2 regions of the Saccharococcus thermophilus genome follow, and region 2 is predicted to be linked to the other one. Evidence: predicted binding sites of a transcription regulator. Region 2 holds the regulator's gene; the other holds the start of a gene.
The links. Region 2 encodes CtsR, which represses protease genes until heat stress. Its sites were predicted from a motif close to ATGGTCAATAAAGGTCAAACA; they were not measured.
Positions count from the first base shown of each region.

Region 1: a site for CtsR is predicted at 2,057-2,077, ahead of clpP (ATP-dependent Clp endopeptidase proteolytic subunit ClpP). Genes of this name have one in related genera too.

Region 1 covers NZ_JAASRS010000001.1:523,974-527,780, reverse strand. Annotated here, with positions in the region: gene BDD39_RS02820 (glutaredoxin family protein) at 69-314, opposite strand; gene rpoN (RNA polymerase factor sigma-54) at 330-1,640, opposite strand; tRNA gene BDD39_RS02810 (tRNA-Arg) at 1,819-1,890, opposite strand; gene clpP (ATP-dependent Clp endopeptidase proteolytic subunit ClpP) at 2,130-2,720, shown strand; gene BDD39_RS02800 (HPr family phosphocarrier protein) at 2,764-3,021, opposite strand; gene whiA (DNA-binding protein WhiA) at 3,044-3,807, opposite strand, start outside.
Region 2 covers NZ_JAASRS010000001.1:141,742-145,548, forward strand. Annotated here, with positions in the region: gene clpC (ATP-dependent protease ATP-binding subunit ClpC) at 1-14, opposite strand, end outside; gene mcsB (protein-arginine kinase McsB) at 21-1,100, opposite strand; gene mcsA (protein-arginine kinase activator protein McsA) at 1,105-1,653, opposite strand; gene BDD39_RS00870 (CtsR family transcriptional regulator) at 1,668-2,129, opposite strand; rRNA gene rrf (5S ribosomal RNA) at 2,391-2,507, opposite strand; rRNA gene BDD39_RS00880 (23S ribosomal RNA) at 2,865-3,807, opposite strand, start outside.

The DNA of each region.
Region 1 (3,807 bases), 380 kb from region 2:
TTATGTCCCACCATTGCAAAAAGAATTCCTCCCGCACAATTTCATTGTAACAGGAGGAATACGATTGTTCAACTTTTTCGCGCCTCTAGTAAGCGCTTTCTTATGACATCTTTTTGAACAAGGCCAAAATCTACTTCTTCCCCGTCGATCTCGACTACAGGAATCATTAATTGATATTTTTCCAGCAGCGTGTCATCTTGATAAATATCGATTTCATTGATTTGAAAGGAGAACTCGTTTTGTAGCTCTTGCAGGACTTGCTTCGCTTTGTCGCATAACGGGCAGTTCGTTTTGGAATATAAATTAATCTTCATTTGTTTGTCCCTTCCTTATCCATACTGTTTTCGCTTTGCCGATGATGGAATATGCAGCTGCTCGCGGTATTTGGCGACCGTTCTCCGCGAAACGACGATGCCGTATTGCTCCTGTAACAACTCAGCAAGCTTTTGGTCGGAGAGGGGCTGTTTTTTGTCTTCTGTCTCTATTAACTGCTTCATCACCATTTTTACTTTTACCGAAGAAGCCGCATCCTCCTCTGCATAAACAGGAGAAACAGAACTGGCAAAAAAGCGGCGCAGTTCCACGGTGCCAAACGGCGTTTGCACGTATTTATTTTTCACCGCACGGCTGACAGTAGATTCGTGAATGCCTAGCTCCTCGGCCACTTCACGCATCGTGAGGGGCTTTAACGCAGCAAACCCCGTTTCCAAACATGGCAGCTGCTTATTGACAATGACGGCCATAATATTTAACAACGTTTGTTTGCGTTGCTCTAAGCTTTTAACAAGCCATAAAAACTGCCGATATTTATCTTTGACAAAACCGTGAACTTGGCTATCGTAGGAATAGGAAATTCTCTGTTCATACTCCCGATTCCAGACTAATTCCGGATGCACATCGTCGTTAAAGAAAATGCGCCATTCTCCTTTTTCCGCGCCGCGTTCGATGATGATATCCGGAATGATAAAATGCGGCATCTCCTTTGTGTAATGAATGCCAGGACGCGGTTCAAGCGTGCGGATTAAATCCCATACGCGCTGCAACGAGGCGATATCGACCCCAAGCTGCTTCGCCAATGTTTTCCATGACTTTTCCGCAAATAAGGAAAAATGATGTTTGATGATTTGTTCAGCAAATTCATCCCGCTCTGGCAAACGTCGCAACTGCAAATATAAACATTCTTCCAAGCTGCGCGCTCCAACGCCAGCCGGCTCTAATGACTGAACGATTTCAAGCGCCTTTTCCGCTTCCTCCCTTGAAATAGCTAATCGATTAGCAATTTCTTCTAGATCGATCCGCAAATAGCCGTCTTCATCAAGGGAAGCGATGAGGTAACGCACGGCGCGTTCTTCCCGTTTTGCAAGCGAAAGCGCCGGCAACTGTGCCATTAAATGCGCCGAAAGCGTTTCGGAGCGCGCGCTCATATTTTCCAGCCACTGCTGTTTGTCTTTGTCCGATAAGCGGCGCCCGCTTCGCTTCCAACGATGATCACGAACCTCCAAAAAAGGATTATCGAGTGACTGTTCGTATAAAAAAGATTGCAGTTCCACGGCAGAGTACTGCAATAGTTCAATCGCCTGCGTCAGTTCTTTTGTCAGCGCCAGCTTCAACCGTTGCTCTTGCAATAATTCCGTCCTCATCATCCATCCCCCTTTTCTTTTATTGTACACTACTGCCCCCTCGGCATGGTATAGAAATAATTTAGCAACGCAGTGAGGGACATTTCCATGCCTGTTGTGGCCGAACATGACCTGTAGCAATATATATATTCCATAAACGCAAAAAACCTGCCGCTTTTCGCGGCAGGTTTTTTTCATACGCCCTCGGCAGGATTCGAACCCACGCTAAGAGAACCGGAATCTCTCGTGCTATCCACTACACTACGAGGGCATCATGTTCAGTTGCATGTTCAATTATAGTTGAAACTTCTCTAAATTGCAAGAGGAAAAATGCGTTTAAAAAATGGAAAAGAGGTTATGATGAAAAGAGGGATGTTTGACATCGTTCACGAATAATTATAAATGTAAGGTCAAAAGTAGTAAGGTCAAAGATGTTTCGTTTGACCTTCATTGACCATTCAGGTATGATAAAAATACATATGATTAGTCAATGGCAAAGGAGGAAACTTCATGTATTTAATCCCTACCGTTATCGAACAAACAAACCGCGGTGAACGTGCGTACGACATTTATTCCCGCTTATTAAAGGACCGTATCATTTTTCTCGGCACTCCGATTGATGATCAAGTAGCGAACTCAATCGTCTCGCAGCTGTTATTTTTAGCCGCGGAAGATCCGGAAAAAGACATTTCGCTTTATATTAACAGCCCAGGCGGTTCGATTACAGCCGGCTTAGCGATTTACGATACGATGCAATTTATTAAGCCGGACGTTTCGACGATCTGCATCGGCATGGCTGCGTCTATGGGCGCATTTTTGCTCGCCGGCGGCGCCAAAGGAAAACGATTCGCTTTGCCAAACAGCGAAATCATGATCCATCAACCGCTTGGCGGCGCCCAAGGTCAAGCAACTGAAATCGAAATTGCCGCTAAACGCATCCTTTTCTTGCGTGATAAATTAAATCGCATTCTCTCTGAAAATACGGGGCAACCGATTGAAGTGATTGAACGCGATACAGACCGCGACAACTTTATGACGGCGCAAAAAGCGCAAGAATACGGAATTATTGACCGCGTATTAACGCGCGCGGACGAAAAATAAAATAAAAGGGCTGCTTCGCCATCGTTGTGAAGCAGCCGCTTTTTTATTTTTCTTTTTGTACATAGCTGGCCAGCTTTTCAATCGCTGCCTTTTCGTCGGGACCGTCCGCAATCAACGTAATGACGGAACCGCTACTAATCGCTAGGCTCATTAGCCCCATAATGCTTTTGGCGTTTACCCGTTTTCCATCTTTTTCTAAAAAAATATCAGAAGAAAAGCGGTTCGCTTCTTGCACAAACAACGCAGCCGGGCGCGCTTGCAATCCCGTTTTTAATTTTACTTCTACTTGTTTCTCTATCATTCCCCATCTCCCCTTTTTATTTTTATAACGATTTATGAAAATCAACAGGCTTTCCAGCCCGCAGCCGGTCGGCAATTTCATCGATTTTGCGCAAGCGGTGGTTAATTCCCGATTTGCTGATCTTGCCCCCGGATACTAATTCGCCTAATTCTTTTAATGTTACATCTTGATACTTTATCCGCAATTCGGCAATTTCCCGCAGCTTATCCGGAAGGGAGCTTAATCCGATCGTTTCGTCAATGTAGCGAATATTTTCGACTTGACGGAGCGCGGCGCCAATCGTTTTATTGAGATTAGCGGTTTCGCAGTTGACAAGCCGGTTGACCGAATTTCTCATATCACGCACAATGCGAATATCTTCAAAGCGCAACAGCGCTTGATGGGCACCGATAATATTTAAAAACTCGGCAATTTTTTCTGCCTCTTTTAAATACGTAATAAACCCTTTTTTTCGTTCCAACGTTTTCGCATTCAGAAAAAAATGACTGTTCATTAATTCACATAATGAATTATTATGTTCTTCATAAAGGGAAAAAATCTCTAAATGGTACGAGGACGTCTCTGGATTGTTGACCGATCCGCCGGCAAGAAACGCCCCACGCAAATAAGAACGCTTACAGCACTTTTTTTTCACTAATTCTGGCGAAATCGCGTGAATTAGCGAAAAATCCTCCTTCAATATTTTCAAATCTTGTAACAGCTCATGCGCGCCATCAACAACGCGGACAATGTATACATTATTTTTTTTCAAACGCATTTTTTTGCGAACAAATAGTTCAACCGTGA
Region 2 (3,807 bases):
CTGCCAAACATCATTATTCATCACCCTCCATGTTTTTTCTCTTCCATTTTTAGGCGTTCCCGTATCAACGCAGCCCGCCGGACGTCTCTCTCCTCCGGTCTTAATACGCCGCCAGCATACTGTTGCAAAAATCCAGGCTGTGTCAAAATCATTAACTCATTTAAAATATTGCGTGAAATATTTTTAATATATCCTAAATCAATCCCTAAGCGCACGTCGGACAAACATTGTGCTGCTTCTTTCGATTCAATCATCCGGCAGTTGGCCAATATTCCATACGAACGGAATACTCTGTCTTCTAATTGTATGTTTAAAGTTTTGACTAATGCCTCCCTTGCCATTCTTTCTTGAGCGATTAATTGTTGAACGATGCTTTTTAAATCTTCGACAATATCTTCTTCTGATTTTCCTAATGTAATTTGGTTTGATATTTGAAATATATTTCCTAAAGCTTCGCTCCCTTCTCCATATGTCCCTCGTACTACCAATCCTAATTGATTAATAGCCGGAATAATACGATTCATTTGCTGTGTTAAAACGAGCGCCGGAAGATGCATCATCACAGAAGCGCGCATCCCTGTTCCAACGTTAGTTGGACAGCTTGTTAAATAGCCGAGTTTTTCATCAAACGCATAATTCACATGTTCTTCAATCCAATCGTCCAGTTCGTTCGCTGCTTCCAATGCTTCCGTTAATTGCAATCCTGGGAATAAGCATTGAATGCGAATATGGTCTTCTTCGTTAATCATAATGCTTACTTCTTCATTTTCGGAAAGCAGACAGGCCCCGAATGGAGAATCTTCCGCCAAAAGCGGGCTAATTAAGTGCTTTTCTACCAATACCCTTTTTTCGATCGGCTGAAGCTCGGACATTTTCAGCAGTTCAAAACGGCCGACTGGATGGTAAGAACGATAGGCAAATGTTTGTTCAAACAAGGAAACGATTTGCTGTGCCTCTTCGCTGCTAAACACGGTTGGAAAGCGGAAATCAACAAGGTTTCTTGCCAAGCGGATGCGGCTGCTTAATACGATGTCAGAATCAGGACCTTCCTGGCTCATCCAAGAACTAACGGCTGTATTAAAAAACTTTTCAAATGACATACAGCTACATTTCCTCCTCTCCGCGTTGACGCAGCTGATATTCCAAGGAGCGAATTTGGTCGCGGACTTCTGCCGCTTTTTCAAACTCTTCTCTCGCTACAAGTTCCTGTAGCTTTTGTTTTAGAATGGAGAGTTGTTTGCGCAGGTGAAGTACTCCACCTTTTCGTTTCGGTATTTTTCCGTAATGGGTCGAATTTCCGCTATGAAGCCTTTTTAATATTGGGGGCAAATATCGCGCAAATGTCCGATAACAATCGGAGCAACCAAAACGCCCGATTTGGGTGAATTGATGATAGGTCATTTTACATGTTTCACACTGTAAAATATCTGAGTTTGGGAACGTATTGGCGGTCATTTCCTTCATCGGCGTTTGGAAATTAAGCAATCCGGCCAATAAATTGTTTAACGAAAAGTCATCGTTTTCGTAAAACATAAACATATCTCCATGCTCTTTCGCGCATTGTTCACAAAGATGAAATTCGGTTTTTTCGCCGTTAATAATCTTTGTAAAATGCATCGTCGCCGGTCTTTGTTTACACTCTTGGCATATCAACATGGTCCCCTCCACTATTTGTATTTCAGCGATGTCAGCATCGCTTTGAGCATGCGAGCCCGCAATTCATCGCGCTGCGGCAAATCAATATATAAAACAGAGCGATCCATCACGCTTAACATGATCTTTGCTTCCCGCTTAGAAATGACTTTTTCCTCGATAAGGCGCTCAATAATGTCTTCCGCATTGGATTGGCTGAGACGATGTCCGACTAATTCGAGCAATTGATCAATTAATTGCGCCTCGCTTTTGGCTTTCACTTTCATAATGCGGATATAGCCGCCGCCTCCGCGTTTGCTCTCGACAATATACCCTCTCTCGAGTGTAAACCTGGTATTGATCACGTAATTAATTTGTGACGGAACGCACTGAAATTTACTGGCAATTTCACTACGTTTAATCTCGACAATGTCTTTGTCACTCATATTTAATACTTGTTTTAGATATTGCTCGATAATGTCTGAAATGTTTGGCACTCTACCTCCTCCTTAACAATCAAAGTTGACTTTGACTATATTTGACCTTAATTCTACTATATAGTGTATTACAAAAAAATGCAAGAGTTGCCGATAAAAATGACTGGTCATTAGGATATCCTTTTTTTAGTCATAGGATATCCTTTTTTGCGAAAAATGAAACATCAACATTATTTTTAAGGTCAAGGAAAAGAAGAATAAACAAAAGTAAGGCAAAAAAAGAAGCATGCCCTTCATAAGAAAGACATGCTTCTTCACCCTGCCTAGCGACGACCTACTCTTGCAGGGGCGCTGGCCCCAACTACCATCGGCGCTGGAGAGCTTAACTTCCGTGTTCGGGATGGGAACGGGTGTTTCCTCTCCGCTATAGTCACTAGGCAAGTATTTCAATTGGACATGTATTATTATATCCATCTAATCGATGTTGTCAAGAAGGAGTTCATTCCTTCAAAACTAGATAACCGTCTGTTTGGAAGAAGCCGGGCGCCTTTGCTGTCTAGCTCCGGACGCCATCGGCTCGCGACGCTTCGGTCCCGTTGCGGCGGCAACAGCCTCCTCACGGGCCCTCCAGCGCGTGTCGCCGATAGGCGGGCGTCCTCCGCTTTTCGTGGTGTCTAGCTCCGGCTCCTAGCCCCTTGGGTCGCTTCAGACCTGCTGTGGCGGCGACAGCCTCCTCGCAGGTCTTCCAGCGCCCATCGGGGCTAAGCAGTCGCCTCCGCTTTTCGTGCGCTTTTCTTGGTTAAGTCCTCGATCGATTAGTATCCGTCAGCTGCACGTGTCGCCACGCTTCCACCTCGGACCTATCGACCTCGTCATCTTCGAGGGATCTTACTCGCTTGACGCGATGGGAAATCTCATCTTGAGGGGGGCTTCACGCTTAGATGCTTTCAGCGCTTATCCCTTCCGCACATAGCTACCCAGCGGTGCCCCTGGCGGGACAACTGGTACACCAGCGGTGCGTCCATCCCGGTCCTCTCGTACTAAGGACAGCTCCTCTCAAATTTCCTGCGCCCGCGACGGATAGGGACCGAACTGTCTCACGACGTTCTGAACCCAGCTCGCGTACCGCTTTAATGGGCGAACAGCCCAACCCTTGGGACCGACTACAGCCCCAGGATGCGATGAGCCGACATCGAGGTGCCAAACCTCCCCGTCGATGTGGACTCTTGGGGGAGATCAGCCTGTTATCCCCGGGGTAGCTTTTATCCGTTGAGCGATGGCCCTTCCATACGGAACCACCGGATCACTAAGCCCGACTTTCGTCCCTGCTCGACCTGTCCGTCTCGCAGTCAAGCTCCCTTGTGCCTTTGCACTCTACGAATGATTTCCAACCATTCTGAGGGAACCTTTGGGCGCCTCCGTTACCTTTTGGGAGGCGACCGCCCCAGTCAAACTGCCCACCTGACACTGTCTCCCACCCCGATCAGGGGTGCGGGTTAGAATTTCAATACCGCCAGGGTGGTATCCCACCGGCGCCTCCACCGAAGCTGGCGCTCCGGCTTCCCAGGCTCCCACCTATCCTGTACAAGCGATACCAAAATTCCATATCAGGCTGCAGTAAAGCTCCACGGGGTCTTTCCGTCCTGTCGCGGGTAACCTGCATCTTCACAGGTAGTATAATTTCACCGGGTCTCTCGTTGAGACAGTGCCCAAGTCGTTACACCTTTCGTGCGGGTCG